Regions from separate parts of the Streptomyces sp. NPDC059166 genome, predicted to be linked through region 2. Evidence: riboswitches for the same ligand, from Rfam matches in the RefSeq annotation. Region 2 holds a riboswitch; the other holds the start of a gene.
The links. Region 2 has a riboswitch for S-adenosylmethionine ahead of ACFXOA_RS18430 (aminotransferase class V-fold PLP-dependent enzyme). Riboswitches for the same ligand answer to the same signal wherever they lie in the genome.
Positions count from the first base shown of each region.

Region 1: another riboswitch for S-adenosylmethionine. It lies ahead of thrC (threonine synthase); the one in region 2 lies ahead of ACFXOA_RS18430 (aminotransferase class V-fold PLP-dependent enzyme).

Region 1 is NZ_JBHZCI010000008.1:155,268-170,957, reverse strand. It holds gene ACFXOA_RS08870 (DinB family protein) at 1-110, opposite strand, end outside; gene ACFXOA_RS08865 (hypothetical protein) at 276-686, shown strand; gene groL (chaperonin GroEL) at 787-2,409, opposite strand; gene ACFXOA_RS08855 (cold-shock protein) at 2,888-3,094, opposite strand; gene ACFXOA_RS08850 (MoaD/ThiS family protein) at 3,543-3,818, opposite strand; gene thrC (threonine synthase) at 3,847-5,145, opposite strand; SAM riboswitch class I at 5,164-5,291, opposite strand; gene ACFXOA_RS08840 (glucosyl-3-phosphoglycerate synthase) at 5,445-6,395, shown strand; gene ACFXOA_RS08835 (trehalose-6-phosphate synthase) at 6,466-7,842, shown strand; gene otsB (trehalose-phosphatase) at 7,886-8,734, opposite strand; gene ACFXOA_RS08825 (DUF389 domain-containing protein) at 8,875-9,894, opposite strand; gene ACFXOA_RS08820 (DUF3263 domain-containing protein) at 9,998-10,267, opposite strand; gene ACFXOA_RS08815 (ABC transporter substrate-binding protein) at 10,386-11,666, opposite strand; gene ACFXOA_RS08810 (ROK family protein) at 11,893-12,786, shown strand; gene nagA (N-acetylglucosamine-6-phosphate deacetylase) at 12,786-13,940, shown strand; gene ACFXOA_RS08800 (1-phosphofructokinase family hexose kinase) at 14,103-15,035, shown strand; gene ACFXOA_RS08795 (carbohydrate-binding protein) at 15,126-15,690, opposite strand, start outside.
Region 2 is NZ_JBHZCI010000022.1:82,600-98,289, reverse strand. It holds gene ACFXOA_RS18460 (hypothetical protein) at 1-269, opposite strand, end outside; gene ACFXOA_RS18455 (NlpC/P60 family protein) at 454-1,479, opposite strand; gene ACFXOA_RS18450 (NYN domain-containing protein) at 1,775-3,136, opposite strand; gene ACFXOA_RS18445 (hypothetical protein) at 3,176-3,418, opposite strand; gene ACFXOA_RS18440 (rhomboid family intramembrane serine protease) at 3,590-4,342, shown strand; gene ACFXOA_RS18435 (Lrp/AsnC family transcriptional regulator) at 4,339-4,620, shown strand; gene ACFXOA_RS18430 (aminotransferase class V-fold PLP-dependent enzyme) at 4,706-6,082, opposite strand; SAM riboswitch class IV at 6,265-6,382, opposite strand; gene trpD (anthranilate phosphoribosyltransferase) at 6,465-7,529, opposite strand; gene ACFXOA_RS18420 (cytochrome bc complex cytochrome b subunit) at 7,655-9,280, opposite strand; gene ACFXOA_RS18415 (Rieske 2Fe-2S domain-containing protein) at 9,277-10,329, opposite strand; gene ACFXOA_RS18410 (c-type cytochrome) at 10,326-11,135, opposite strand; gene ACFXOA_RS18405 (heme-copper oxidase subunit III) at 11,191-11,811, opposite strand; gene ACFXOA_RS18400 (hypothetical protein) at 11,999-12,400, shown strand; gene ACFXOA_RS18395 (Ig-like domain-containing protein) at 12,503-13,759, opposite strand; gene ACFXOA_RS18390 (cytochrome c oxidase subunit 4) at 13,885-14,283, opposite strand; gene ctaD (cytochrome c oxidase subunit I) at 14,280-15,690, opposite strand, start outside.

The sequences.
Region 1 (15,690 bases), on a different contig from region 2:
AGGCCCTCGCACTTCATGGCGAGAGTGGCCCGGTGGTAGTCGAGGAAGGCCCGCAGGGTCTCGCGCTCGCTTCCGGCGAGCGGTGGCCCCACACGGTTGTCGTCGGTCATCGGCGTACTCCTCGGTCGCGGGGCATGGACGCCCAGTATCCGGGGCCGCCTCAGCGGCGGGACGAGGGGAGCACCCCCTGACGGCCGGAGCGCCGCACCCTGCTCTACGCTCCTCTTACACGGACCGTTCACGCCCGTGCCCGGCGCAAGGTCCCGAGGTGCCGCATGTCGCGTTCCCGCTGGTCGTTCCTGGCGCTCGTCGCCCCCGCCGTACTCTCCCTCGCCGCCTGCGGCAGGCTCTTCCCCCCGCCGCCCCCCGCAGGCGAGCCGGTCGCGCTCTCGAAGGCCCAGGCCGCCGTGACATGGACCGACAGGTGGGGCGGGACGCTGGAACTCAGGCCGGACGGGACGTACACCGCCGACCGCGCCTGCGCGGACGACAGCCGGGAGTCGGGATCGGGAACCTGGAGCCAGGAGCGGGCGGACGAGGCGGGCGGGACCAGGATCACTGTGGAGTACGAAACGGTCTTCACCGACTACGAGGTGCTGCGGAAGGACGGGACGCTCAAGCTCTGGGTCTGGATCGGCGACCCCGACGACGGCGAACTCTGCGTCCTGGCCGCTCCCGCGCGGTGAGACGCCCGCAGCGCAGACGACGCCGGCCCCCGGGAGATGAATCCCGGGGGCCGGCGTCGCACGGTACTGCGGGTACTGCCTGGAACAGCTGATCCGGGGATCAGAAGTCCATGTCACCGCCCGGCATGCCGCCCGGAGCGGCCGCGGCGGCCTTCTCCGGCTTGTCGGCGATGACGGCCTCGGTGGTGAGGAAGAGCGCGGCGATGGACGCGGCGTTCTGCAGGGCGGAACGCGTGACCTTCGCCGGGTCGAGGATGCCCTCGGCGATCATGTCGACGTAGTCGCCGGTCGCGGCGTTGAGGCCGTGACCGATCGGGAGGTTGCGCACCTTCTCGACGACGACGCCACCCTCGAGACCACCGTTGACGGCGATCTGCTTGAGCGGGGCCTCCAGCGCGAGCTTGACGGCGTTGGCGCCGGTCGCCTCGTCGCCCGTCAGGTCGAGCTTCTCGAAGACGGCCGAGGCCTGGAGCAGAGCCACGCCACCACCGGCGACGATGCCCTCCTCGACGGCGGCCTTGGCGTTGCGCACCGCGTCCTCGATGCGGTGCTTGCGCTCCTTGAGCTCCACCTCGGTGGCGGCGCCGGCCTTGATGACGGCCACGCCGCCGGCCAGCTTCGCGAGGCGCTCCTGGAGCTTCTCGCGGTCGTAGTCCGAGTCGGAGTTCTCGATCTCGGCACGGATCTGGTTGACGCGACCCTGGACCTGGTCGCTGTCACCGGCACCGTCGACGATCGTGGTCTCGTCCTTGGTGATGACGACCTTGCGGGCGCTGCCGAGCAGGTCCAGGCCGGCGTTCTCCAGCTTGAGACCGACCTCCTCGGAGATGACGGTGCCACCGGTGAGGATGGCGATGTCGCCGAGCATGGCCTTGCGGCGGTCACCGAAGCCCGGGGCCTTGACGGCGACGGACTTGAAGGTGCCACGGATCTTGTTCACGACCAGGGTCGACAGGGCCTCGCCCTCGACGTCCTCCGCGATGATCAGCAGGGGCTTGCCCGACTGCATGACCTTCTCGAGCAGCGGAAGGAGGTCCTTCACGTTGCTGATCTTGGAGTTGACGATCAGGATGTACGGGTCGTCGAACGACGTCTCCATACGCTCCATGTCGGTGGCGAAGTACGCCGAGATGTAGCCCTTGTCGAAGCGCATACCCTCGGTGAGCTCCAGCTCCAGACCGAAGGTCTGGGACTCCTCGACGGTGATGACGCCTTCCTTGCCGACCTTGTCCATCGCCTCGGCGATCTTGGCGCCGATCTCGGTGTCGGCGGCGGAGATGGAGGCGGTCGAAGCGATCTGCTCCTTGGTCTCCACGTCCTTCGCCTGCTCCAGCAGGGCGGCGGAGACGGCCTCGACGGCCTTCTCGATGCCACGCTTCAGAGCCATCGGATTGGCACCCGCGGCGACGTTGCGCAGGCCCTCGCGGACGAGCGCCTGGGCGAGAACGGTGGCGGTGGTCGTACCGTCGCCGGCGACGTCGTCCGTCTTCTTGGCGACCTCCTTGACCAGCTCCGCACCGATCTTCTCGTACGGGTCCTCGAGCTCGATCTCCTTGGCGATGGAAACACCATCGTTGGTGATCGTGGGCGCGCCCCACTTCTTCTCGAGGACGACGTTACGGCCCTTGGGGCCGAGGGTGACCTTGACGGCGTCGGCGAGCTGGTTCATCCCGCGCTCGAGACCGCGCCGTGCCTCCTCGTCGAACGCGATGATCTTGGCCATGTGAAGTGGTCCTCCCGGACAGGGGTGGATTTCTCCGGACCGAGAGGCGCCCGCGACGGACGGCCTGCCTGCCCAGTGGTTCCTTGCCCCACCGGGCCTGCGGGCCTCACCGGCCCGGTCCAAGTTCTGTCACTCTCACCTGGAGAGTGCTAACGCCAATGATTAGCACTCGACCCCCTAGAGTGCAAGCGCCTTCGGAGAAGGCTCGCTGGTGGGGTGGCGGCGGGTGACGGGAGGGCAAGCGCCTTCGGAGAAGGCTCGCCGGCGGGGTGGCGGCGGGTGACGGGAGGGCAAGCGCCTTCGGAGAAGGCTCGCCGGCGGGGTGGCGGCGGGTGACGGGAGGGCAAGCGCCTCCGGGATACGGCACCCCTGCGCGGGACGCCTCCGCGCCGGACGGAGACGCACGCGGGGCCCGTACCCCGGTGGGAGGTACGGGCCCCGCGTGTGTGAGTGGTGTCGTCGGACGACCGTGCCGAGCTCAGCCGACGGCGAGCTTGACCATGTCCGCCTGCGGCCCCTTCTGGCCCTGCGAGATCTCGAATTCAACTCGCTGACCCTCTTCGAGGGTGCGGTACCCGTCCATCTGGATCGCGCTGTAGTGGACGAAAACATCCGCACCACCGTCGACCGCGATGAAGCCGTACCCCTTCTCCGCGTTGAACCACTTGACGGTGCCCTGAGCCATGCCCAACTCCCCTATTACTGGCCCTTGCACGAGCGCCGCACTTCGCGGGCCCGGGTCAGAACTCACCCTCCGACAGGAGAGGGCGGTGTGCGCCGGAACGCGTCGACCGCGGCCGAATGTATCTGCCCAACTGCCCTCTGCAACAGGTCAATCGGACGAGAATTCTGAGCACGCGCGACCGCCCGGAAAGGGTGGATTCACTGGATTCCAGGGCAAGTCGGGCCTGACAAAGGCCACTTATGCCTCAAGGAGTTCACGTACTTTGGCTGCTTCTTGTCGGGGCCGGGCGCATTCTCATATGCGGGCGGCACGGGCAGCGGCGGGGACTTCCCCAACTGTACCGCGCTCAACCATGCAGAATGACCCCCTCCGCTTCTCTCGCGGAGGGGGTCGTGGTGGTCACTCTGCGCGGTTGGCCGGCGGTCGCGCCGGCCCTGCCGCAAGGGCCTCAGCCGCCGGCGACGGCCGGGATGATCGAGACGCCGGCACCGTCCGGCGTGGCCGCGTCCAGGCCGCCCTCGAAGCGCACGTCGTCGTCGTTGACGTACACGTTGACGAAGCGGCGCAGCTTGCCCTGGTCGTCCAGGACACGGGCGCCGATGCCCGGGTGGTTCGCCTCCAGGGACGCGATGACCTCGGAGAGGGTGGAACCCTCCGCCGGGACCTCGGCCTGGCCGCCCGTGTACGTGCGGAGGATGGTGGGGATACGGACCTTGACGCTCATGAGGGTGCCTTCCTTCGGTCTCGGGTGGTCAGTTGGCGGCTGCGAGGCCCGCGTCGCGGAACGCGTCCAGGCTGGGCCGGATCGTCGCCGACAGGCCGGTCGTCGGGGCGACCGCGTCGAGCGTCTTCAGCCCGTCGCCGGTGTTCAGGACGACGGTCGTCAGGGCCGGGTCGAGCAGACCGTCCTCGATGAGCTTCTTCGTCACCCCGACCGTCACCCCGCCCGCGGTCTCCGCGAAGATGCCCTCGGTGCGGGCCAGCAGCTTGATCGCGTCGACGACCTGCTCGTCGTTGACGTCCTCGACGGCGCCGCCGGTGCGCCGGGCGATGTCCAGGACGTACGGGCCGTCGGCCGGGTTGCCGATCGCCAGGGACTTGGCGATGGTGTTCGGCTTCTGCGGGCGCACCACGTCGTGGCCGGCCTTGAAGGCGGTGGAGACCGGGGAGCAGCCCTCGGCCTGGGCGCCGAAGATCTTGTACGGCTTGTCCTCGACGAGGCCGAGCTTGATCAGCTCCTGGAGGCCCTTGTCGATCTTCGTGAGCTGCGAGCCGGACGCGATCGGGATGACGATCTGGTCGGGCAGCCGCCAGCCGAGCTGCTCGCAGATCTCGTAGGCCAGCGTCTTGGAGCCCTCGCCGTAGTACGGGCGCAGGTTGACGTTGACGAAGCCCCAGCCCTCACCGAGCGGGTCGCCGATGAGCTCCGAGCAGAAGCGGTTGACGTCGTCGTAGTTGCCGTCGATGCCGACCAGCTCGCCGCCGTACACCGCGGCCATGACGACCTTGCCCTGCTCCAGGTCGTGCGGGATGAACACGCAGGAACGGAAGCCGGCGCGGGCGGCGGCGGCGCCGACGGCGCCGGCGAGGTTGCCGGTGGAGGAGCAGGAGAGCGTGGTGAAGCCGAACGCGCGGGCGGCCTCGACGGCGATGGCGACGACACGGTCCTTGAAGGAGTGCGTCGGGTTGCCGGAGTCGTCCTTGACGTACAGGCCGCCGGTCACGCCCAGCTCGCGGGCGAGGTTGTCGGCCTTGACCAGCTTGGTGAAGCCGGGGTTGATGTTGGGCTTGTCCGCGACGTCGGCGGGGACGGGCAGCAGCGGCGCGTAACGCCAGATGTTGTCCGGACCCTCGGCGATGCGCTTCTTCAGCTCCTCGGGAGAGCCGCTCGGCAGGTCGTAGGCGACTTCGAGCGGCCCGAAACAGGACGCACAGGCGAAAATGGGGCCCAGAGCGAATCGCTCACCGCATTCGCGGCAGGAAAGCGCCACGGCGGGACCGAGGTCCACGGCGGAAGAATCGGTGTTTGCTGCAACTGTCTGCACGGCCATGATGGCGGAGGCCCTTTCTCCTCATCTTCCTCACGACGTATTTCGCCGCAAGACGGAATTGGCACCTTCCCCACCGTGACCTCGCGGTCGGCAGGAGGGTTGCCGGGACTTCAACGGGCCGTTCCCTCAGTCCCTCTGGATGAGCGCTGTGGCACCGGATCATGGATCCGGGCGTTTGTCCGTGGACCGACCCCGAGATGCGGGAGTCGTCCGCGTTGTTCAAGACTGTAACCGACGCACACAGCGGTCGAGATAGTCGTCCGAACCGCGAGATGGATCACATACAGGGAGTATCGCCCGTGCTGGAAGAGGTGGAGCGCTGGCTGGCCAGGCGTTCGTGGTCGGCCTCCGACCGCCCGCTGGACCATCTCACGGCGGCGCGGGCGCGGGATCCGCACCGCTCACGTGTGAGTGTCGTGCTGCCCGCGCTGAACGAGGAGGCGACGGTCGGCGAGATCGTCGCGGAGATCCGGCGCGAGCTGGTCGAGAAGGTCCCGCTCGTCGACGAACTCGTGGTGATCGACTCCGGGTCCACCGACGCCACCGCGGAGGTCGCCCGCCGTGCCGGCGCCCGGGTGGTGCACCGGGACGCGATCCTCCCCCGGATGCCCGCGGTGCCCGGCAAGGGCGAGGTGCTGTGGCGGTCACTGCTGGTCACCAGCGGGGAGATCGTCTGCTTCGTCGACGCCGACCTCAAGGAGTTCTCGGCGGACTTCGTCTCCGGGACCGTGGGCCCGCTGCTGACCGACCCGTCGGTGCACTTCGTCAAGGCCATGTACGACCGGCCTCTCGGCGAGACCTCCGGCCAGGGCGGCCGGGTCACCGAACTGGTCGCACGCCCGCTGCTCAACCTCCACTGGCCGGCGCTGGCCGGTTTCGTCCAGCCGCTCGGCGGCGAGTACGCCGTCCGGCGCTCACTGCTGGAACAGCTCCCCTTCCCGGTCGGCTACGGGGTCGAGCTGGGGCTCCTCGTCGACGCCCTGCACACCGTCGGTCTGGACGCGCTGGCGCAGGTCGACGTCGGCGTGCGCAAGCACCGCCACCAGGACGGCCAGGCCCTCGGCCGGATGGCGGCGACGATCTACCGGACGGCGCAGCTGCGCCTCTCGCGAGGACCGCTGGTGCGCCCCGAGATCACCCAGTTCGAGCGCGGACCGGACGGTTTCATCCCCCGCACCCACCCGGTGGACACCGAGGAGAGGCCGCCGATGCGGGAGATCGCGGAGTACACCGCACGACGAGCGGCGTAACGGTTCTTCCCTTCCGGCTCCAGGGTCACCTCACGTTTGGCGGCTTCCCGAACGGGCTAGGTTCGGGTACATGGTCTCCGAGCACGCTGCCCAGGTACTCGTCGCGTCCAACCGCGGCCCGGTGTCGTACACCCGGCGGGAGGACGGCACGCTCGCGTCGAAACGGGGCGGCGGCGGGCTCGTGTCCGGCCTCAGCGCCGTCGACGACAAGCTGTGGGTGTGCGCCGCCCTCGGTGACGGCGACCGCGAGGCCGTCAGGCGCGGGGTGTCGGAGCCCGGCGTGCGGATGCTCGACATCGACGCCGGGGTCCACGCCGACGCCTACAACGGCATCGCCAACTCGGTGCTGTGGTTCGTGCACCACATGATCTACCAGACCCCCGTGGAGCCCGTCTTCGACGCGGAGTTCCGCCGGCAGTGGGCCTCCTACGAGGCGTACAACCGGGCCTTCGCCGAGGCGCTCGCCGAGGAGGCGGGCGAGGGCGCCGCGGTCCTGGTGCAGGACTACCACCTCTCGCTGGTCCCGGGGATGCTGCGCGAGCTCCGCCCCGACCTGCGGATCGGCCACTTCTCCCACACGCCCTGGGCCCCCGTCGACTACTTCCGGCTGCTGCCCGACGACATCGGCGAACAGCTGCTCAAGGGCATCCTGGGCGCGGACCGCGCCGCGTTCCTGACCCGCCGCTGGGCGGACGCCTTCATCGGCTGCTGCACGAGCGTCCTCGGCGGAACCGGCCACACCCGGATCGGGGTGCACGGGCTGGGCGCCGACGCGGACTTCCTGCGCCGCCGCTCCCACGAGGCGGACGTCGACGAGCGCATGGAGATCCTGCGGGAGCAGGTGGGCGCGGACCGGCGCACGATCGTACGGGTGGACCGCACCGAGCTCTCCAAGAACATCGTGCGCGGCCTGCACGCCTACCGCGCGCTCCTGGAGGAGCGCCCCGAATGGCGCGAACGCGTGGTTCACATCGCCTTCGCCTACCCCTCACGGCAGGACCTGGCGGTCTACCGGGACTACACCGCCGAGGTCCAGCGGGTCGCCGACGCGATCAACGCGGAGTACGGCACACCGGGCTGGACCCCCGTCCTGCTCCACGTCGACGACGACTTCGCCCGCTCCCTGGCCGCGTACCGGCTGGCGGACGTGGCGCTGGTCAACCCGATCCGGGACGGCATGAACCTGGTCGCCAAGGAGGTGCCGGTCGTCTCCGACGACGGCTGCGCGCTGGTGCTCTCCCAGGAGGCAGGGGCCTACGAGGAGCTGGGCGAGGACGCGATCGTGGTCAACCCGTACGACGTGTCGGCCACGGCCGAGGCGCTGCACGAGGCCCTGACGATGGAGGCGGGCGACCGCGGCTCCCGTACGAAGCGCCTGGCCGCGGCGGCGACCGCCCTCCCGCCGCAGCAGTGGTTCCTGGACCAGCTGGACGCGCTCCGGGACTGACCGCGGGCCGCGGGCCCCGGACTCGCCGGGGCCCCGGGCCCTGTCAGCCGTCCGCGAGCCGGCGCGCCAGCGCCCCCAGGAGACCCGCGACCGCCGCGGGGCCCGGCAGCGTGAGGTCGGCGCGGGCCGCCAGTTCCGGGACCTCGGTCCCGCTGCAGACCAGCAGTCCGGGGACGCCCTCGGTGCGGAGCTTCTCCACCGCCGCGTACGCGGCCAGGTCGCCGAGGTCGTCACCCGCGTACAGCACGGAGCCGGCTCCGACCTCCTTGACGTACGCCTCCAGCGCCACGCCCTTGTCCATCCCGGCGGGGCGCAGTTCCAGGACGAGGCGGCCCGGCTCGACGATCAGGCCGTGGCGGGCGGCGAGGCCTGCCAGCGGGGTGCGCAGCGCCTCGAAGGTGGCCTGCGGGTCGTCGGCACGGCGGGTGTGCACCGCGACGGCGCGGCCCTTGTCCTCGGTCCAGGTGCCGTCACCGGCGCCGGCCTCCGCCAGGACGGCGGGGAGTTCGGCCCGCACGGCCTCGACCCCGGGGTCCGTGGCGGGGGCGCTCACCTTGCCGGTGGCCGCGTCCCAGCGTTCGGCTCCGTAGTGCCCGAGGACGACGAGGTGGTCGAGGCCGGGCGCTCCCGCGAAGCCGCCGAAGCGTACGGCGGTGTCCGGCGGGCGGCCGGTGATCACCGCGACGGCGGAGACGAGCGGGGCGAGTGCGGTCAGGGCCGGGACGACGTCCGCGTGGGCGCGGGCCTGCTCCGGGTCCGGGACGATGTCGGCGAGCGTGCCGTCGAAGTCCAGTGCGATCACCGCACCGGCGGGGCGGGAGAGGAGCGCGGCGAGGCCGTCGCGGCCGGCCTGGGTGGACGGGGTCGGGAGAGGGTGTGCCGGGTTGCCCATGCGAGTGAGCGTAGCGGGCGGGCAGCACCGCCGCGCGGCCCCCGGACGGAGCGGCCGGTACGGGTCCCCGGCCCGGTGTTCCGGCGGGTGCCGCCGCCGGCCGGGAGCCGGCACCCGGCGTCCCCGCCGGGTCCGGGGCCTCACTGGCCGACGCGGCCCACCTCGATGCGGCGGCCGCGCGTCGCGTCGACGACGACGGGCAGGCCGTCGGGGACCTGTCCGTCGATCCTCCGGAGCAGCCCGTCCACCGGTGGCAGGTCGCCGGGTACCCGTACGCGGACGTGGAAGGTCCGGGACACCGTCTCCACGCCGGTCACGGACGCGCCGGGTTCGTCGGCCAGCCACTGCTCGGCGGCGGCGCGGACCCGTTCGGTCCAGACGTTGATCAGCAGGGTGGCCGCGGTGTTGGCCGCCAGCGGCACGAACACCACCGCGAAGAGCATGGCCATGGCGATGTAGGCCCTGCGCGCCGGCCGGCCGGCCGTCTCGGCCGTTCCGCCGGCCTCCTGGGGCCGGGAGCCGTAGGCGAGCGTGGCGAAGACGACCATGCCCCCGAAGACCAGCGCGAAGAGGTTGGAGACGAAGAGCACCAGCGCCCCGAGGGAGAGCCATCCGGACCCGCTGCCCAGGCAGACGCCGACGACCACCAGGGGCGGCACGAGGGAGATGGCGATCGCCACGCCGGGCAGCACGGCGGCGACGTCACGCCGGGCCAGTGCCACGGCTCCGGCGAAGCCCGTCGCCAGCGCGGCGATCAGGTCCAGCAGGCCGGGTGAGGTGCGCCCCGAGATCTGGCTGTTGGACAGCAGGTCGTAGTCGCCGGGGAGGACGAGCGACATCACCACGCCGATCGCGATGACCAGCAGGCAGGCGAGGAGGACGACCAGGACCGCGCCGTTGCGCCGTCGCTGCACCGAGCCCAGGGCGATGCCCATGATCGGCGTGGAGAGCGGAGCGATGATCATGGCCCCGATGACAGTGGCCGTCGAGTCCGTCAGCACCCCGCCCGCGGCGATGACCGACGACAGCACCAGCATCGTCCAGAAGGCCGAGCGCTTGGACCCTCTGTCCCCGGACGAGAGGTCCAGGTCCTCCGCGAGCTCCTCCAGGGAGCGGCGCTGGGCGGCGGGCAGAACACGGGCACGGACTCTGCTGAGCATGCACTCCAAGTATCACGGCGGGAGCAGTTCGGGCGTTCCGGACACGGCGGCGGAAGGTGCGGCGGGCGCGCGGGCCGGCACCGGCCGCGCGGGTCGCGGGGGCTCAGCGCCTGCCGCGTCTGGCCTCGCGCACCCGGCGGAGCCGGTTGACCGTGACGGGGTCCTCCTCCAGCGCACGACGGTCGTCCAGGAGCGCGTTCAGCAGCTGGTAGTAGCGGACCGGGGAGAGGCCGAGCTCCTCACGGATCGCCCGCTCCTTGGCACCGGGCCCGGGCCAGGAGCGCCGCTCCAGCGCGAGCACCCCGCGCTCCTGGGCGGAGAGCGGGGCACCGGGGCCGGAGGGGCCGGACGGTCCGGAGGAACTGGCGGTCATACGACCAACCTACCCAGAGGGCGATGCGGCGGCGGTACGGCCCTGGGCCGGTCCCGGCGGACCACACCGCGGCCGCGGGGCGGGCGGCCTGCACCTCCTCGGCCTCCCCGGACGGCCCTCAGGTGGCGTTCTCCGCCTGGCGGGCCTTGGTGGCGAGCTGCACGAGGACGTTCTCCGGGCTGCCGCCGGGCTCGACCGCGGCCCCGATTTTGCCCTTGATCGCCTCGCTGACCTGAGCCCACGAGGTCTTGCCGAAGGGCGGCAGGGTGGAGTTGGGCAGCGCGGTGAGGAACTCGTGCAGCGCCTTGTGCTTCTTGTCGGCCTCCATCTTCGTGGAGGCGGTGCTGGTCACGGGCAGCAGGTCGTACTCGTCCGCGAAGGCCAGCACGTTCTCGTCGGTGTAGGCGAAGTCGAGGAACTTGCCTATCTCGGCGCGGTGGCCGTTCTGCTTGAAGCCCATCATCCAGTCGGCCACGCCCATGGAGCCCTTGGTCGGACCGTCGACTCCGGGCAGCGGGACCATGCCGACCTGCACGCCGCTCTTCTCGGCCTCCTGCATCAGGGTCGGGTGCCCGTTGAGCATGCCCACGTCGCCCTTGGTGAAGGCGTCGAAGGCCTGCGCCCGGTCGAGCTTGCCCGGCGCGACGGGACCGGTCAGGCCCTTGCCGACGAGGTGGTTCTTCAGCCACTGGAAGGTGGCGATGTTGGCCGGGGAGTCGATGGCGTAGTTGCCGACCTCGTCCGTGTAGCCACCGCCGCCGCTCAGCATCCACATCAGCGTCTCGGCCTGGGACTCCTCCTGCCCGAGCGGCAGGGCGAAGGGGTACGTCACGCCGCGCTGCTCGAGGGCGGCGGCGTCGGACTCGATGTCGTCCCAGGTCTGCGGGGCGCCGAGGCCCGCCTTGGCGAAGAGGCCCTTGTTGTAGAAGAGCAGCCGGGTGCTGGCCACGAACGGCAGGCCGTAGATGTCGCCGTCGACCTTCCCGGCGTCGGTGAGGGAGGGCAGGAAGTTGGACCCGGTGCGGATGGCGATCATCTCGTCGGCCGTGTAGAGCTTGCCCGCCTCGGCGTAGTCGGCGTAGGCGCCGATCTGCGCGATGTCCGGGGCCTCGCCGGCCTTCACCATCTCCGCGACCTTGCGGTCGACGTCCTTCCAGGAGTAGACGCTGACCTCGACGTCGATCCCGGGGTTCTGCTGCTCGAACTTCTCGGCGACGCCGTCCCAGTACTTCTGCGAGCTGTTGGCCTCGCCGGTGCCGTAGTCGGCGGCGACCAGCCGCAGGGTGACGTCGCCGCCGCCCGCGGAGTCGGAGCCGCACCCCGACAACGTTGCCGCCATTCCGAGTGCGGCAACCGCCGCGGTCAGACCCACAAAGCGCCGCTGCACAGCCCTGTCCATCCCTCGATAGGTCGACGCGGAAGTCACCGCTCCGGCGATGAACCGCGATCCTGCCTCACGCACGCGCTGAGGTCTACACCACTCACGTCTCGATCGGGCAATGTAGCAGGAGCGTTTTGTATGGGTGCTCAACAAACTACGCTAGTGGACTAGACCTTTTAGGGGTCGTCGGGCGAAACTGTCTCCCGTGAGACACGTCATCGCCCTCGATGTGGGCGGCACAGGAATGAAGGCCGCTCTGGTCGGGAGCGACGGCACCCTGCTCCACGAGGCACGGCGGGCGACCGGCAGGGACCGCGGGGCCGAGGCCGTCGTGGAGACGATCCTGGAGTTCGCCGCGGATCTGTACGCCTACGGCGAGGAGCACCTCGGCGAGGGCGCGGTGGCCGCCGGGGTGGCGGTGCCGGGCATCGTCGACGCGGAGCGCGGGATCGCCGTCTACGCCGCCAACCTGGGCTGGAGCGACGTACCGCTGCGCGCCCTGATCGGCGAACGGCTCGGCGGCATCCCCGTCGCCCTCGGACACGACGTCAGGACCGGCGGCCTCGCCGAAGGGCGGATCGGGGCAGGCCGGGGAGCGGACCGCTTCCTCTTCGTGCCGCTGGGCACCGGGATCGCCGGAGCCATCGGCATCGGCGGCACCATCGAGGCGGGCGCGCACGGCTACGCGGGCGAGATCGGCCACGTCGTCGTCCGGCCGGACGGCCCGGAATGCGGCTGCGGACAGCGCGGCTGCCTGGAGACCCTCGCCTCGGCAGGCGCCGTCTCCCGGGCGTGGGCCACCGCCTCGGGCGACCCGGACGCCGACGCCGCGGACTGCGCGAAGGCCGTCGCCTCGGGCGACCCGGCGGCCCTGGACGTCTGGCGGAACGCCGTCGACGCCCTCGCCGCCGGCCTGGTCACCGCCCTCACTCTGCTGGACCCCCGCACACTCATCATCGGTGGCGGTCTCGCCGAGGCGGGGGAAACCTTGTTCACACCACTGCGTGCGGCCGTCGAGGAACGCGTCACGTTCCAGAAGCTGCCCCACATCGTCCCGGCGGCCCTCGGGGACACCGCCGGATGCCTGGGCGCAGGGCTGCTCGCCTGGGATCTACTCTCCACGGAGGTATCCGCCTGATGGCCGGACGCGCAGACAGCACGGTTCTCGCAGGGGCCCGGGTGGTACTTCCCACCGGGACCGTCGAGAACGGCCGGGTGATCGTCGAAGGCACCCGGATCGCCGGCAGCGCGCCGGACGGCGCACGGACCGTCGACCTCTCCGGCCACTGGGTGGTCCCCGGATTCGTCGACATCCACAACCACGGCGGCGGCGGAGCCTCGTTCGCCACCGGCACCGCCGACGACGTCCTGACCGGCGTCAGGGCGCACCGGGAGCACGGCACGACGACCGTCGTCGCCTCCACCGTCACCGGTGAGACGGACTTCCTGGCCCGCCAGGCGGGCATGCTCTCGGAGCTGGCCGAGCAGGGCGAGATCGCCGGGGTCCACTTCGAGGGCCCGTTCATCTCCCCCTGCCGCAAGGGCGCCCACAGCGAAGGGCTGCTCAGGCACCCCGACCCGGCCGAGGTCCGCAAGCTGATCGACGCGGCGCGCGGCACGGCGAAGATGGTCACCCTCGCCACGGAGCTGCCGGGCGGCATCGATTCCGTACGGCTGCTCGCCGAGCACGGAGTGATCGCCGCGGTCGGCCACACCGACGCGACGTACGAGCAGACCGTCGAGGCGATCGACGCGGGCGCCACCGTCGCCACCCACCTCTTCAACGCGATGCCCGCCATCGGCCACCGCGCGCCCGGCCCGATCGCGGCGCTGCTGGAGGACGAGCGGGTCACCGTCGAGCTGATCAACGACGGCACCCACCTGCACCCCGCCGCCCTGGAGCTCGCCTTCCACCACGCGGGCGCCGGACGGGTCGCGCTGATCACCGACGCCATGGACGCGGCGGGCGCCGGCGACGGCCACTACCAGCTCGGGCCGCTCGCCGTCGAGGTCAAGGACGGCGTCGCACGCCTCGTCGAGGGAGGCTCGATCGCCGGCTCCACCCTCACCCTGGACACCGCGTTCCGCAGGGCCGTGACGATCGACGAGCTCCCCGTCGAGGACGTCGTACGGTCCATCTCCGCCAACCCGGCCCGCCTCCTCGGGATGTACGACCGGGTCGGCTCGCTGGAGCCGGGCAAGGACGCCGACCTGGTGGTCCTGGACGCCGGCTTCGCCCTCCGCGGCGTCATGCGCCGCGGCGAGTGGATCGTGAGGCCCGCCGGCGTCTGACGGCGGCACCCCGGGCGACGCCCGGGCGAACACGTAACGAAGAGACGGCGGTTGTCCCGGACATCTGGGACGACCGCCGTCTCTTTGGCATGATCACCGGGGACGCGCCGTGAGGAGACGGCGCGGCAGCACGTACGACGAAGGAACCGGGGGCCGGTACGGGTGATACTGACCGTCACGCTGAACACGGCACTCGACCTGACGTACTCGGTGCCCGTCCTCGTCCCGCACGGCAGCCACCGCGTCCGCGAGGTGACCGAACGCCCCGGAGGCAAGGGCGTCAACGTGGCCCGCGTCCTGGCGGCGCTGGGACACGAGACCGTGGTCACCGGCTTCGCGGGCGGCCGCACCGGCGACGTCCTGCGCGAACTCCTCGGCGGCCTGCCCCACGCCCCCACCGACGCACTCGTCGCCGTCGCGGGGAGCACCCGGCGCACCGTCGCCGTCGTCGACCGCTCCACCGGCGACACCACCCAGCTCAACGAGCCGGGCCCGCACATCGGGGCCGACGAGTGGGCCGCCTTCCTCGGGACGTTCGGGAAGCTCCTGCCGGAGGCCGACGCAGTCGCCCTCTGCGGCAGCCTGCCACCCGGCATCCACGTCGGCGCGTACGCCGAGCTCATACGCCTCGCCCGCTCCGCGGGGGTGCCCGTGCTGCTGGACACCGCGGGCGAGCCGCTGCGCCGCGGCATCGCCGCCCGCCCCGACCTGATCAAGCCGAACGCCGAGGAACTCGCCCAGCTGACCGGCGCACGCGAACCGCTGCGCGCCACCCGCGACGCCCGCCGCCGCGGCGCGCACAGCGTGGTGGCCTCGCTGGGCCCCGACGGGCTCCTCGCCGTCACCCCGGACGGCACCTGGCGGGCCGCACCGCCCCGCGCCGTGGCAGGCAACCCGACGGGCGCGGGCGACTCCGCCGTCGCCGGACTCCTGTCGGCCCTGGCCGAGGGGCTCGGCTGGCAGGACCGGCTGACCCGCGCGGTCGCCCTGTCCACGGCGACCGTACTGGCCCCGGCGGCAGGGGAGTTCGACCGCGCGGCCTACGAGGACCTGCTGGACCGCGTCCAGGTCGAGCGGCAGGCACCGGCCGCCTGAGCCGACGCCCCCGCCTCCCCGGAGAACACCGCGTCCCGGCTCGCTGCGCGCGATGACCGGGACGACGGTGGTACGGAGACTCGGAAGGGGTCAGTGCTTGACGTGACCCGACTTCAGCGACAGCTGGTCGAGGTTGGCGTCGCAGGAATCACCCTCGTTGCACGAGAGCATCAGCGAGTTCGACCCCTTCTTGAGCTGGACCCAGGCGTACGTACGCGTCCAGCCCTTCTCCAGGTCGCCCTCCGCGGCCTGAGCGAAGTTCTTCATGTTGATCGACCGCGGCGCCTCGTCGTTCACGGTCAGGGACGTCTTCGCGTCCTTGCCCGGCACGCCGTAGGTCACGAACAGCGTGTACGCGCCGCTCTCGGGCACGTCGACCGTCCAGGTCGCGGACCTGCCGACCTCGTTGAGGCTGATGTACTGGCCGTTGGCGCTCTTGGCGCCCTTGACCGTGTTGTCCAGCTTGGCGGTGCCGCCCAGCGTCAGCGTCGCCGCGTCCTGCTCGGGCAGTTCGACGGGCTCCTTCGACGGCTTCTCGGACTTCTCCGGCTTCGGGGACTCCTGGACCTCGTCGGCCGGACCCGCCGACGAACCGGCCTCGTCCTTCTTGCCCTCGCTGTCGTCACCGGTCATCAGCGCGGCGCCGATACCGATG
Region 2 (15,690 bases):
TCGGCGAGGTTGCGCAGCTCGGTGCCCTGCGCGGCCCTGAAGGAGGCGGCTTCCGGGTCGATCCCGGCGAGGTAGGCGCCGGTGTCATGGGCCAGGACGGCCGCCGCGCGGCGTTCCAGGGCGGCGGAGACCTCCTCGGCGGTGATCCCGGCCGCCGACTCCTCGGACGGCGCGCACGCGGGTGCGAGCAGCAGGACGGCGAGCACGGCGCCTGCCGTGCTCCGTCCGCGGGTACGGCCCCGCCGCGCGTCCTGCGTTCGAACAGCCATCCAGCCGATCGTACGGTGAGACGCGGGCGGCGGGGCTGACGGCGCCGTACCCGGCGGGCGCGCGCGGTGGCGGGAGCGGGGCGGGGACGCGGCCGTCCCGCCGGACACGACGACGCCCCGCCCAGGACCTGGTGTCCTCGGCGGGGCGCGATGCCGCGGGGTGCGCGGTTCGCCCGTCCGGACGTCAGGGGCGCACGCCGAACTGGAAGCTGCCCATGTAGTCCATCGACTCGTAGCGGACGACGGCGCCCGGCTTCGGGGCGTGCAGGATCTGGTTGTTGCCCGCGTAGAGGCCGACGTGCGAGGTGTTGTTGAAGAAGACCAGGTCGCCCGGCTTGAGGGCGCTGCGGCCGACCCGCGGGCCGTCGTTGATCTGGGTGTACGTGGTGCGGGTGAGCTGCACCCCGGCCTGGGCGTACGACCACTGGGTCAGGCCCGAGCAGTCGAACGAGTTGGGACCGGTTCCGCCGGAGACGTACGGCTTGCCGAGCTGGGTGGCGGCGGCCCTCAGGGCGGCGGCGCCGCGGGCGGAGGCGGGGAGCTCGTTGCCGAGGTCGACCCGGTCGCCGGCCGCGCGGCTGGCGCGCTGCTCGTCCTGGGCCATCTTGGCCCGCTCGGCGGCGGTGAGGGTGTTGAGCAGCTTCTGCGCGTCCGCGAGCTTGCCCTGGTACTTCTTCTTGTTCTCGTTGAGCGTCTTGCGGACGTCCGCGAGGTCGGCGAGCTTGCCCTGCGCCTCCTTGCGCTCCTGCGCGAGGGTCCGCTGCTTCGCCTGGATCTTCTGCAGCGACTCGGCCTGCTTGGCCGTCAGCTGGTCGAGGGCGGACGCCTTGTCGAGGAAGCCGTCCGGGTCCGAGGAGAGCAGCAGCTGCACGGAGGGGTCGAGGCCCCCGGAGCGGTACTGCGCGGTGGCCAGCGAACCGAGCTCACCACGGAGGGCGTTGAGCTCCTCCTGGCCTCGGGCGACCTTGTCCTGGAGGGCGTCGGCCTGCTTCTTGAGCTCGTCCTGCTGCTCCTTGGCGCCGTTCGCCTTCTCGGTGGCGACCTCGGCCTCGTGGTAGAGCTTGTCGACCTTCGCCTTGACCTCGCTCTTGGTCGGCTTGGGGTCGGCGTGCGCGGCCTGGGAGGTGAGTGCCACGGCAGCGGCGGCGGTCGCGGTGAGCACGGTCACGCGGGTGCGGCTCGGCTGCTTGGGACGACGGTGGGACGCCACGAAGGCGAGCTCCTTCTTCCTCGAGCCGCCTACCGGGTGGGGGGACAGGGCTGGTTCCCCGGCTCCGTGCACGTCACGGACTCGGCGGTTCCTTCGCCGTCACCCCGGATGGGCAATCAACCGTGCGAAGGTTCGAGGCCTGACCCTAGTGACCATCTTGTGATCAGTTCAAATCCTCACGAGCAAAATCTCGCCGCACCTGGCACTTCTTTACTTTCATCGCACTGCGCGTAGCGGCGACTTGACGGTCCGTGCCACGAATTCCGGCAAGTCCCCCATTGCCGCACAAGACGCCTCAGACGCGCGAAAGGCGCTTCAGGAGCAAGACGGACGCGACCGGTCTCGCTCCCGACTTCGCGACACCGTCGGCGACTTCACGGTCCGTGGAGACCACCACCACGGGCCGGCCCGGCGGTTCGGCGCGGGCGAGCTGGCGGATCAGCTCGTCGGCCGTCACCCCGGCCTTGCTGAACAGCACCCGGACTCCGCGCGGGGGTGCGAGCAGCACGGGGGCCGCCAGCTCGGCCCCGTCGAAGACACAGGTCATCTCCGCGCCGGTCTGGGCGGCGAGGACCGAGAGGCCGCCCAGGAGGCGCAGCCTCTGCTTCTCCAGCGGCATCTGCGGATAGCCGGTCTTGGTGACGTTGTACCCGTCGACGATCAGATGGGCCTGCGGCAGGGCGAGCAGCTGGTCCAGGAGCGCGGGATCGGTCTCCGAGAGCGCCCGGGCCGCGATGTCCTTCGGCGACATCCGCCCGGGCTCCACCGCCTCGACGCCGTCGGCGGGGCGTATCGAGGCGGGTGGCAGCGCCAGTTCGCGGCGCAGCCCCTGGGCCGCGTCGAGCACGGTGTCCAGGAGCAGTCTCAGCCGCATGTCCTCGACGGACCGGCCCTCCCGCGCGGCCCTGCGGCCGGCCTCGACGGCCGCCTCCGCCTCCGCGAGCCGCGCCTTGAGCCGCCGCGACTCGCTCTCGGCCGCGGAGACCTGTGCGGCGGCCTCGGCGCGCACGGCGTCCGCCTCGGCGCCCGACTTACGCAGGGCGGCCTCCCCGCGTTTCACCTCGCTCAGCGCGCTGCGCAGTTTGCGGTGCAGGGAGTCGGCCTCCTTGCGGGAGGCGTCCAGTTCCGCCCGCAGCCGCTCGGTGTCCGCCCTGGTCTGGCCGCGCGCGCGGTCGAGTTCCTCGCGCAGCCGCTCCACCTCGCGCCGGGACTCCTCGTCCGCCCGCTCGGCGTGTGCGCGTTGGACCTCCTCGCCCGCCGCCGCGACGAGCTTCGCCCAGCCCGCGGGCCGCAGCACATAGGCGGCCGCCGCCACGTCGGCCGGGTCGGCGGCCGCGGGCGGGGCGCCGGAGGCGAGTGCCTCGGCCAGCTCGGGCTGGGCCTGGCCGATGCGCTCACCGATGCGCCGGCGGAACGACGGATCGCTCTCCAGGGCCGCCGCCATGGCGTTCCCCGCGAACTTCGCCCGCCGGCTCGGCGTGAACCGGGCGTACTGCCGCAGCTGGGCGGGGAGTTCGCCGACGGTCAGGCCGCCGAAGGCGTCCGAGACCAGCGCGACCACCTTGCGGCGTACGCCCTCGGGCAGCGGACGGTCGAGCGACTCCGCGGCGCCGTCGGCCGCGTCGGCCGGTCCGGCGCCGCCTGTCGGCTGCTCCACCATCCATCACTCCCGTGTATGTCTGTCCGTCCGGCTCCGTCAGGAGTCGGCGCCGGGCCTGTCGACCAGTTCGATCTGGTCCACGGCGTTGCACCAGCGGCAGCGCACCGACTCGATGGTCTCACTGACCACCTCCCGCTCCTCGACACTCGACTCCCCGGCCAGGTCGAGATGGACGTACTCCACGACCTTCGAGGAGCGCGTCACGTCGAAACGCGTGAGATTGCCGCAGAGCGTGCAGCGCCAGCGAGTCGCGTCCGTCGGCTGGGGAACCGTCGTCATCGTTGCGTCCTCTTTCGTGGTTCGTCGAGCGTCGTACGTGCCCTGGTCCGTCGATCTCGCGGTGCGCCGTCGAACTGCGGATGTCGTGCTGCAACCCTACGGCCTCAGGCATCCGCACCGGCACGGCGAGGCGGTCTGTCCGGTTCTCGGCCGGTGCGTCATGCTCTGTACGTGATCGACGTGAGGGAAGTCCACTGGCGGCGCAGGCTCAAGGAGCTCGGGGCGGCGGCCGTGTCAGGGGGCGCCCCGGTCACGTACGGACTGATCGCGCTGTGCTGTGCGGTGTTCCTCGTCAGCCCGCTCTCCGGTTTCAATCCGGCCTACGGCAGCAGCCCCGACGCCCTTCTCGCCGCCCAGGCCGGGTACTTCGAGCGGTGGGGCGTGATCCCCAGCGAGCTGCTGGACGGCTCCGCGCGCGCCGCGCTCACGCCGCTGACCGCGCTGTTCGTGCACGGGAGCTGGCTGCACCTGCTGGGCAACATGCTGTTCCTCTACGTGTTCGGGGCCATGGCCGAGGAACGGATGGGCCGCACCGAGTTCACCGTCTTCTACCTCGTGTGCGGCTATTTCGCCCTGGCCGCCTACGCGGTGGTGCACGCGGACTCCGACCAGACCCTGGTCGGCGCGTCGGGGGCGATCTCGGCGGTGCTCGGCGCGTTCCTCCAGCTCTTCCCACGGGCCCGCGTCACCAGCCTCTTCCCCTTCCTCTTCTTCCTGCCGCTGCGCTTCCCCGCCTGGATCGTGCTGGTCTTCTGGTTCGTCCTGCAGTGGCTGGCGGCGCAGAACGCGGGCAGCGGCCCCGGGGTCGCGTACCTCGCGCACGTGGCGGGGTTCGCCGCCGGCTTCCTCTACGCATGGGTGAGATTCCGGGGGACTAGAGTGAAAGCTCCAGCCACGGCCACCGAGGGAGACAGCCAGCCGTGATCACCGCGATCGTTCTCATCAAGACCAGCGTCGACCGGATTCCGGAGATCGCCGAGGCCATCGCCGCGCTGGACAGCGTCAGCGAGGTCTTCTCCGTCACCGGTACGTACGACCTGATCGCCATGGTCCGGGTGGCCCGGCACGACGATCTGGCCGATGTCATCCCGGGCCGGATCAGCAAGATCCAGGGCGTCGAGGCCACCGACACCCACGTGGCCTTCCGCACCTACTCCCAGCACGACCTGGAGGCGGCCTTCGCCATCGGGCTGGACGCGTAGCACCGCGAGCGGACACAGCGATACGGCTCCGGCCGGGCACAAGGGCATCGCGCCCCCTGTGCCCGGCCGGAGCCGTATCCGCGGATCAGTTCTGCGCCGCGTCCCGGTCCGGCACGCAGCGGCCGTCCTCGGTGCGGTAGGCCCAGCGGGCGCCGTCGTTCACCAGTTCGCGGACGGCCCCCAGGAACCTCTCGATGTGCTCGTCCGGCGTACCGGCGCCGAAGCTCACCCGGATGGCGTTCAGGGACCGCTCCCCCGGTGCCGCCTCCGGCGCACCGCACTCACCCGGGTCCTGGGACTCGCCGCCGAGCAGGGTCCGCACGAGGGGGTGGGCGCAGAACAGTCCGTCGCGTACCCCGATGCCGTACTCGGCGGAGAGCGCGGCGGCGAAGTGCGAGCTGTTCCATCCCTCGACCACGAAGGAGATGACGCCCACCCGCGGGGCGTCGTCGCCGAAGAGCGAGAGGACCTTGACCTCGGGGACGTCGGCCAGGCCCTCACGGACCCGGGCGACCAGGCGCTGCTCGCGCTCCACGAGCCGTCCGAAGCCGGCCTCGGTGAGGGCCTTGCAGGCCGCGGCGATGGACAGCACGCCGATGACGTTGGGCGAACCCGCCTCGTGCCGGGCCGCGGTGGTGTGCCACTCGACGTCGACACCGCCGTCCGTGCGCCGTGAGACCTTGCGGGAGGCGCCGCCGCCCGCGAGGTACGGCTCCGCGGCCACCAGCCAGTCCGCGCGTCCCGCGAGGACACCCGAGCCGAAGGGCGCGTAAAGCTTGTGCCCGGAGAAGGCGACCCAGTCGACGTCCAGCTCCGCGATGTCCACGGGGTGGTGCGGGGCGAGCTGGGCGGCGTCCAGCACGATCCGCGCTCCGTGCGCGTGGGCGGCGGCGGCCAGTTCCTTCACGGGCCACAGCTCACCGGTGACGTTGGAGGCACCCGTGACGCAGACCAGGGCGGGCCCCTGGGGATCGCGGGCGGCCAGCGCGCGCTCCAGCGTCTCGACCGCCTGGCCGGGGGTGCGGGGCGCGTCGAGGAAGGTGACCCGGGCGTCGCGCCAGGGAAGCAGCGAGGCGTGGTGCTCGGTCTCGAACACGAAGACCTGGCAGTCGGCGGGCAGTGCGGCGGCGAGCAGGTTGAGGGAGTCGGTCGTCGAGCGGGTAAAGACCAGCTGGTCGTCGGCGCGGCAGCCGAGGAACTCCGCGACGGTCACCCGGGCCGCCTCGAACAGGTCCGTGGACAGCTGCGAGAGGTAGCCGGCACCGCGGTGCACGCTGCCGTAGTACGGCGCGTAGGCGGCGACGTCGTCCCACACCCGCTGGAGGGCCGGGGCGCTGGCCGCGTAGTCGAGCGCGGCGTAGGTGACGTTTCCGCCCGTAACCAGTGGAACGGTGACATCGGCGCCCAGGACCGGCAGAGGGGTACAGATCGACTGGTCGGCGGCAGCGGTGGAGACAGACATGGCGAACTCCCGTGAGAGGCAGGCGAGATCCTCGCACCGGCGGACAGAGGCACGCGGCGGCGCGGGATGAAGAAGAGGAAAAAGGGTGTGCGGAGAAGGGCTCGGTGCCCTATCGCATTCGCTTGCTCACAAGAGTCTCCCTGGGACCAGGACCCCAAGGGGTGGCGTCGTAGACGCCGAGGGGCCCGCGCTTGCCGCAGACCTCGCTGCCTGCGGCCTGGTCTTCACCCGGGGCACCCCGCCACGGACGGAGGGTTGCCGGACAGCGGGCCGGGGCCGTAGTCGCTGTCACTCATGACCTGCGCAGCATCTTGCCATACGTACGGGAACGCGCAAGGCGCAGTCCGCGATCCGGACTGCGCCTTGCCGCACACCGACGCGCTCACGCGTTGCTGGCGACGACCCATCTCTCCAGGGCCCGCCCGGCCGCACCCGAGTCGATCGACTCGGCGGCTTTCGCCATACCGGCCCGGATCTGCTCGGTGAGCGGCCCGTCCCCCGGGTCCAGCGCGACCAGCGCAGCCGCCGAGTTGAGCAGCACGGCGTCCCGTACCGGCCCGGTCTCCCCGGCCAGCAGCCGGCGCGCCACATCCGCGTTGTACGAGGCGTCGGCGCCGCGCAGCGCCTCTACCGGGACCAGCTCGACGCCCACGTCGCGCGGGTCGAAGGTCTCCTCGCGGACCACGCCGTCCCGGGCCACCCAGACCCGCGAGGTCGCCGTGGTGGTCAGTTCGTCCAGGCCGTCCTCGCCCCGGAAGACCAGGGCGGAGTTGCCGCGTTCGGCCAGTACGCCCGCGACGATGGGGGCCATGCGCAGATCGGCGACCCCGATCGCCTGGGAGCGCACCCGGGCCGGGTTGGTGAGGGGGCCCAGGATGTTGAACGTGGTGGGCGCGCCCAGCTCCGCACGGGCCTTGGCCGCGTGGCGCAGGGCGGGGTGGAACTTCACCGCGAAGCAGAAGGTGATGCCCGCCTCCTCGGCCACCTCCACGACGCGCCGGGGAGCCAGCTCCAGGTTGACGCCGAGCTTGCCGAGCACGTCGGACGAGCCGCTGGCGGACGAGGAGGCGCGGCTGCCGTGCTTGACGACCTTCGCGCCGGTGCCGGCCACGACGATCGCGGACATCGTGGAGATGTTGACGGTCTTCGCCATGTCGCCGCCGGTGCCGACGATGTCGACGGTGCGGCCGGGGACCTCGATGGTCGTGGCGTGCTCGTACATCGCGCGGACCAGGCCGGAGACCTCGGTGACCGTCTCGCCCTTGGCGCGCAGGGCGACCGCGAATCCGGCGATCTGCACGTCGGTCGCCTCGCCGCTCATGATGCGGTCCATGGCCCAGGCGGTGGCGTCGGAGGTCAGGTTCTCACCGCGCAGCAGGGGGGTCAGCACGCCGGGCCAGGAGAAGGCCGCCACGCTGTCGCCGCCGTCCGGGGTCACAACGTTCATGGTCCGCTCCTGGGGGTCCACAGCCGATACAAGGAAGGCCTCCACCCTATCCAGCTCCGGGGACAGCGAAGAGCCCCGTCCATCGGATGGACGGGGCTCCCGCTGTGGCGTTCAGCTGAGGTCGATCAGTGGTGGCCGTGGCCGCTGGTGATCTCCCTGTACTCCTCGGCGGTGGGCTTGGCGATCTGGTTGTTCTCGCCGTAGTAGCTCTGGCTGAGCCGTGCCCGCAGCTTCTGCAGGGCCGAGGGCTTGCGCTCGACACCGTTCTCGTCGACCGTCGGGCCGATCTCGACCGGCTTGTACTGCTCGTGCGCGGTGAGCGTGTGCAGCTGCCCCGGGCCGAGCGGCTCGTGGATCTCGACGAACTCACCGTGCGGCAGGCGCTTGATGGTGCCGGACTCGCGCCCGTGCAGCACCTTCTCCTTGTCGCGGCGCTGGAGGCCGAGGCAGATCCGCCGGGTGGCGATGAACGCGAGGACCGGGCCGACGAAGAACGCGATCCGGACGAACCAGCTGATCGCGTTGAGCGACAGGTGGAAGTGCGTCGCCCAGATGTCGTTGCCGCCGCCGATCAGCATGACGAAGTAGATCGTCACCCAGGCGACACCGAGGCCGGTACGGGTCGGGGCGTTGCGCGGGCGGTCCAGGATGTGGTGCTCGCGCTTGTCCCCGGTGATCCAGGACTCGATGAACGGGTAGAGGGCGAGCGCCCCGAGGATCACACCGAACAGGACGAGCGGGATCAGGACGCCCAGGACCAGGGTGTGGCCCCAGAGGTTGATCTCCCAGCCCGGCATCACACGCACGAAGCCCTCGGCGAAGCCCATGTACCAGTCCGGCTGGGCTCCCGTGGACACCTGGTCGGGCCGGTACGGGCCGAGCGCCCAGATCGGGTTGATCGTGGCGATGGCCGCGATGATCGCGATGAAGCCGAAGACGAGGAAGAAGAAGCCCCCGGCCTTGGCCATGTACACCGGCAGCAGCGGCATGCCGACGACGTTCTTGTTCGTGCGGCCCGGACCCGCGAACTGCGTGTGCTTGTGGAAGAACACCAGGATGAGGTGGCCGACCACGAGCCCGAGCATGATGCCCGGCAGCAGCAGGATGTGGATCGAGTAGAACCGGGCGATGATGTCGCCGCCGGGGAACTCCCCGCCGAACAGGAACATCGAGATGTACGTGCCCACGATCGGCATCGACAGGATGGCGCCCTGCGTGAAGCGCACACCCGTGCCGGAGAGCAGGTCGTCCGGGAGCGAGTAACCGGTGAACCCGGTGAACATGCCGAGGACGAACAGCAGGAAGCCGAACAGCCAGTTGATCTCACGCGGCTTGCGGTACGCGCCGGTGAAGAACACGCGGAACATGTGCACGAACATGCCGGCGAGGAAGATCACCGCCGCCCAGTGGTGGATCTGCCGGACGAGCAGACCACCGCGGACGTCGAAGCTGATGTCCAGCGTCGAGGCGTAGGCCTCGGACATCCGGATGCCCTGCATCGGCTCGTACGAGCCGTGGTACACGACCTCGTTCATGCTCGGGTGGAAGAACAGCGTCAGGTACACACCCGTGAGGATGATGATGATGAAGCTGTAGAGGCAGATCTCACCGAGCATGAAGGACCAGTGGTCCGGGAAGATCTTGCGCATGTTGGCCTTGGCGAGGCCGTAGATGCCGAGCCGGCCGTCCGCCCAGTCGGCGACCCGCTCACCGGCGGGCGCCTTGCGCTGTGTTTCCGTCGCAGTACTCATCCGCGCTCCCAGAAGGCAGGACCGACGGGCTCTTCGAAGTCACCGAGCGCCTCGAGGTTGCCCTCGCTGTTCACACCGATCCGCAGCTGCGGAAGGGGGTGACCGGCCGGACCGAAGATGACGCGGGCGCCGTCGGAGAGGTCGAAGGTGGACTGGTGGCACGGGCAGAGCACGTGGTGCGTCTGCTGCTCGTACAGGCTGATCGGGCAGCCGACGTGGGTGCAGATCTTCGAGAAGGCCACGATTCCCTCGTGGGCCCACTCACGCTCACGCTTGTCCTTGATGTTGTCCGGCTCGATGCGGATGATCATCAGGGCGGCCTTGGCGATCTGCGTCTGGAAGTCGTGCGCGTCCTCCTCCAGGCCCTCGGGCATGGCGAAGGTCAGCGAACCGACGACGACGTCCTCGGGACGCAGCGGCTCCATGGTGTTCATGTTGACGAGCTGCTTGCCCTTGGCCCACAGCGTCGAGCGGAGCTTCTTCTCCGGCAGCGGACCGAGGTCGCGCAGCAGCACCACACCGGAGAGCGGCACCAGGGCCAGCGCACCGAACATCGTGTTGCGGATCAGCTTGCGCCGGCCGAGGGCGGACTCCCGGGCACCGTCGGCGAAGTCGGCCATGACCTTGGCCTTGACCTCGGGGGTCGCCTCGATGGCGTGCCGGTCGTCGGCGACCTCCACGTCGGACATCAGGGTGCGCGCCCAGTGGACGGCGCCCGCGCCGATCAGGAAGAGCGCCAGGCCCAGGGTCAGGCCCAGGGAGAAGTTCAGCGCGCTCACATGACCGAACGGCCAGATGTAGACGATCTTGTCGACGGGGAAGATGACGTAGGAGGCGATGAAGCCGACCGTCGCCAGCATCGACAGGGTGAACATCAGTGCCACGGCCCGCTCGGAGCGGTTCGCGGCGCGTTCGTCGATGTCCTGGATGCGCGGCCTGTGGGCCGGCAGCCCCGGGTTGGCGAACGGGTCGCCCGCACCCTCTACCGCGCCGTGCGCGGTGCCCTGCTCTACCGGCAGGTTCTCTTCTGGAATCTGTTGGCTACTCATGACTTCTTGGCCTTAGCGGTGTGGGCCGCGACCCATACGGCGACGGCGACGAGGCCGCCCAGGCCGAAGATCCAGCCGAAGAGACCTTCACTGACGGGGCCCAGGCCACCGAGCGAGAGCCCGCCGGGGGTCTCGGAGTCATCACCGTTGACGGTCTTGATGTACGCGATGATGTCTTTCTTCTCCTGCTCCGGCATCGTGGTGTCGGGGAAGGAGGGCATGCTCTGCGGGCCGGTCTGCATGGCCTCGTAGATGTGCTTCGGGCTCACGCCTTCGAGACTCGGGGCGAACTTGCCCTTGGTCAGGGCGCCACCCTCGCCGGTGAAGTTGTGGCACTGCGCGCAGTTGGTGCGGAACAGGTCGCCGCCCTTCGCCACGTCGGCACCCGAGGGGTCGACCTGGCTCTTGGTGGGCGTGATCGGGCCGGCGCCCAGCGACGAGACGTACGCCGCGAGCTGGTCGATCTCGGCCTGGCTGTAGATGACCTTCTTCTTCGGGACCTGGGCGCCCGGCTGCTGGGCCGGCATGCGTCCGGTGCCGACCTGGAAGTCGACGGCGGCGGAGCCGACGCCCACGAGGGACGGCCCGTCGGTGGTGCCCTGACCGCCGGATCCGTGGCAGCTTGCGCAGCCCACGGAGTAGAGCTTCTTGCCCTCGTCGATGGCGAGGGACTGGGCGGTTTCGTCGGCCTGCGCCTTACCCGCAGGCGCGAACGCGGCGTACAGCCCCCCGGTAGCCGCCAGCGCGAGGAGTAGTACGACGACCGCCGCCAGCGGATGGCGTCGTCGTGCGGAGAGCTTTTTCACGGATTACCCCGGTGTCAGGATCTTCTGCGTCGATGATGGGCGGGTGTGAGCCCGGCTACTTGATCATGTAGATCGTGGCGAACAGGCCGATCCAGACGACGTCCACGAAGTGCCAGTAGTAGGACACGACGATGGCGGCGGTGGCCTGCTCGTGGGTGAATCTCGAGGCCGCGTATGTCCTGCCCAGGACGAGCAGGAAGGCGATCAGACCGCCTGTCACATGCAGACCGTGGAAGCCGGTCGTCAGGTAGAACACCGAGCCGTACGGGTCGGAGGACAGGGAGAGCCCCGCCTCCTTGACCAGCTCGGTGTACTCGAGGACCTGGCCTCCGATGAAGATCGCACCCATCACGAACGTGATGATGAACCAGGTCCGGAGCTTCTTCACATCGCCCCGCTCAGCGGCGAAGACGCCCATCTGGCAGGTGAGGGAGGAAAGCACCAGGATCGTGGTGTTCGTCGCCGAGAACGGGAAGTTCAGATGGTGGGCCATCTCCTCCCAGTGCTCGGGACCCATCACCGATCGCAGGGTGAAGTACATCGCGAAGAGGGCCGCGAAGAACATCAGCTCGGAACTCAACCAGATGATGGTTCCGACGCTGGTGAGGTTCGGCCGATTGACCGACGGGTGCGCGTGCCCGGTTTCTACTGTCGTTGCTGTCGCCACGACCGACATTATGTCGGTCGCTTATCCCGCCCTCACTCCGGGGGGTGCCGTTCGGTGTGTCAACGGGGTGTGTCCTCACCGGACGGCCCATCGAATCGCTGTTCATACCGGTGCTGACAGGCGGTCCGGCGGAGTACGATCCGCCCATCGGTTCATGCCCCGAGAGCCCCGAAGACACAGACGTCACGGAGGAACAATGCAGCCGACCGCCACGGTCCTGGTCTACAGCGACGACGCCAACATCCGTGAGCAGGTGAGGCTGGCGGCCGGGCGAAGGCCTGCGGCGGACGTGCCACCCGTGGAGTTCCTGGAGTGCGCCACCCTGCCGGCCGTGCTGAGCGCGCTGGACGGCGGTGGCGTCGACGTCTGCGTGCTGGACGGCGAGACGGCCCCCGCGGGCGGCATGGGCGTCTGCCGGCAGATCAAGGACGAGATCTTCGAGTGCCCGCCCGTGCTCCTGCTGATCGGACGCCCCCAGGACGCCTGGCTGGCCACCTGGAGCCGTGCGGACGCCGCTGTGACGCACCCGGTGGACCCGGTCGATCTCGCGGACGCCCTGGCGTCCCTGCTGCGCCACAGGCTGTCCGTGGGCGCCTGAGCCCTGTCGGTGCGCCTGTGACGGCCCGCGCCGGGGCGCACGGGGTGCGGAGGGGCCCCGAACCCCTCCGCGGGGCTCCGGGAGCGGGGCGCGCTCCCGGGCTCAGACCTGCGGGCGCAGCCGCGCGGTCTCGACGCCGGACTCCGTCTCGGACGTGCCGTCGCCATGAAGGGCGCTGCCCTTCTGCCATTCGGCCCAGGAGAGGTTCCAGTCGCCGAACCCGTTGTCGAACGGGGTCATCATCTCGCCCTCGCTGCCGACGACCTTGACGATGTCGCCCTCGCGTACGGTCTCGAAGAACCATTCGGCGTCGGCGGTGCTCATCCCCGTGCAGCCGTGGCTGACGTTGGCGTTGCCCTGCGAGCCGGTCGACCAGGGCGCGGCGTGGACGTACTCACCGCTCCAGGTGACCCGGGTCGCCCAGTAGACCGGCAGGTCGTAGGACTCCGAGGAGCCGGCCGCGATGCCGATGCTCTCGCCGCGCATGCGTACGAACTGTTCCTTGGCCAGCACCACCTTGACGCCGTTGCGGGTGTCGAAGCCGGGCTTGCCGGTGGTGACCGGGATGGTGTTGATCACCTCGCCGTTGCGGAGAACGGTCATGGAGTGGTCGGAGGCGTCGGTGATCGCTTCTATCCGGTCGCCGGTCGTGAGTTTGAGGGGTTTGGTGTCGTCGCCGTAGAGGCCGCCCGTGACCTTGATGCCCTTGAGGTTGCTGCGGAGGTCGATGCTGGCGTCGGCGGGCCAGTACTCCTTGGGGCGGTAGTGCAGGGTCTTCGCGTCGACCCAGTACCAGGATCCGGTGACGGCGGGGGCGGACCGGACCTGCAGGCCTCGCTCCACGGTGGCCCGGGCCGCCTTGCCGGTGACCGGAGCGCTGAGTTCCGCCGTGAGGGGCTGTCCGACGCCGTAGGTGCCCGCCTGCGGGCCGAAGGTGACCTTGAGGAACTTCTCGGCCTGCTGTGTGCCGAAGGCGTACGTACGGCTGCCGGGGGCGCCGTCACCGTTCTCGGTGGAGACCTTGACGGTGTATCGGGTGCCGGCCGCGAGTGAGGCGGTGGAGTGCCACCGCTTCCCGTCGGCGTCGAGTTCGCCCGCCAGGTGGCGGCCGTCGGCGTCGACGGCGGTGACGTCCGTGATCTTCGCGTCGTCTTCCTTGACGGTGACCTCGATGGGCTTGTCGAGGTTCGCCTTCTGGTTCTCGGGCGGGCCGTTGAACGAGATGAGTTCGGCGGCGTCGTGCGGCTTCAGGGACAGCGGGTCGCCGTCCGGTTCGCCACAGGCGGTCGCACCCGCTACCAGGGTCACGACCAGCAGGGTGCAGTTCACTACGGAGCGAGTGCGCGGCGTGTGGTTCATGAACCCACGCTAAGAAGATTCATCCGATCCAGCGCGTTCAGTGACTGCAAACGGGGGCCCGGCCCGCTCGTTGCTGAGCGGACCGGGCCCCCGTACGGGTGTTGCTCGCCCTGTGAGGGCGTGTCCTACTGGGTGCGGTTCTCACCCCGGTAGTACTCGAAGACCCAGCCGAAGAGGCCGACCAGGAGCAGCGGGGCCGAGAAGTAGGCCAGCCACCAGCCGAAGACGACCGACATGAAGAGGAACGCGCCGCCGATGGCGAGCGAGAGCGGCTGCCAGCTGTGCGGGGAGAAGAACCCCACCTCGCCGGCCTCGTCCGCGACGTCGGCCTCCTTGTTGTCCTGGGCCATCGCGTCGACCCTGTTGGCCGTGAAGGCCAGGTAGAAGCCGATCATGAGGGCCAGCCCGAAGGCCAGGACGAGCGCGGTGGTACCGACCGGCTCCTTGGACCAGACGCCGTACGTGACGGCCATGGCCAGGAGGAAGATGCTCAGCCAGAGGAAGAGCTTGCCCTGGATCTTCACTTGCCGTCCTCCTTGCCGCCCGCGAGGACCTTCTCACCCTCGGACAGGTGATCCAGCTGCTCGAGCGCCGCGATCTCCGGGTGGTGCAGGTCGAACGCCGGGGATTCGGAACGGATCCGCGGCAGGCTGACGAAGTTGTGGCGCGGCGGCGGGCACGACGTCGCCCATTCGAGCGAACGGCCGTAGCCCCACGGGTCGTCGACCTCGATCTTCTTGCCGTACTTGGCGGTCTTCCAGACGTTGTAGAAGAACGGGAGGATCGACAGTCCGAGCACGAACGAGGAGATCGTCGAGATCGTGTTCAGGGCGGTGAAGCCGTCGGCGGCGAGGTAGTCCGCGTAACGCCGCGGCATGCCCTCGGCTCCGAGCCAGTGCTGCACGAGGAAGGTGCCGTGGAAGCCGCAGAACAGCGTCCAGAAGGTCATCTTGCCGAGCCGCTCGTCCAGCATCTTGCCGGTGAACTTCGGCCACCAGAAGTGGAATCCGGCGAACATCGCGAAGACCACGGTGCCGAAGACGACGTAGTGGAAGTGCGCGACGACGAAGTACGAGTCGGAGATGTGGAAGTCCAGCGGCGGCGAGGCCAGGATCACGCCGGTCAGACCACCGAAGGCGAAGGTGATCAGGAAGCCGACCGACCAGAGCATCGGGGTCTCGAAGGACAAGGAGCCCTTCCACATCGTGCCGATCCAGTTGAAGAACTTCACACCGGTCGGTACCGCGATGAGGAATGTCATGAACGAGAAGAACGGCAACAGCACGCCGCCCGTGACGTACATGTGGTGCGCCCAGACCGTCACCGAGAGGCCGGCGATGGCGATCGTCGCGGCGATCAGACCGATGTAGCCGAACATCGGCTTGCGGCTGAAGACCGGAATGATCTCGGAAATGATTCCGAAGAATGGTAGCGCGATGATGTACACCTCTGGATGGCCGAAGAACCAGAAGAGGTGTTGCCAGAGCAATGCGCCGCCGTTGGCCGCGTCGAATACGTGCGCACCGAATTTACGGTCGGCCTCCAGCGCGAAGAGCGCGGCGGCGAGGACCGGGAAGGCAAGCAGGACCAGGACACCGGTCAGCAGGACGTTCCAGGTGAAGATCGGCATGCGGAACATCGTCATGCCGGGGGCGCGCATGCAGATGATCGTGGTGATGAAGTTGACCGAGCCGAGGATCGTTCCGAAGCCGGAGAAGGCCAGACCCATGATCCACATGTCGGCGCCGACGCCCGGCGAGCGGACCGCGTCCGACAGCGGGGAGTAGGCGAACCAGCCGAAGTCGGCAGCGCCCTGGGGGGTGAGGAAGCCGGCCACCGCGATGATCGAGCCGAAGAGGTACAGCCAGTACGCGAACATGTTCAGCCGCGGGAACGCCACGTCGGGCGCGCCGATCTGCAGCGGCATGATC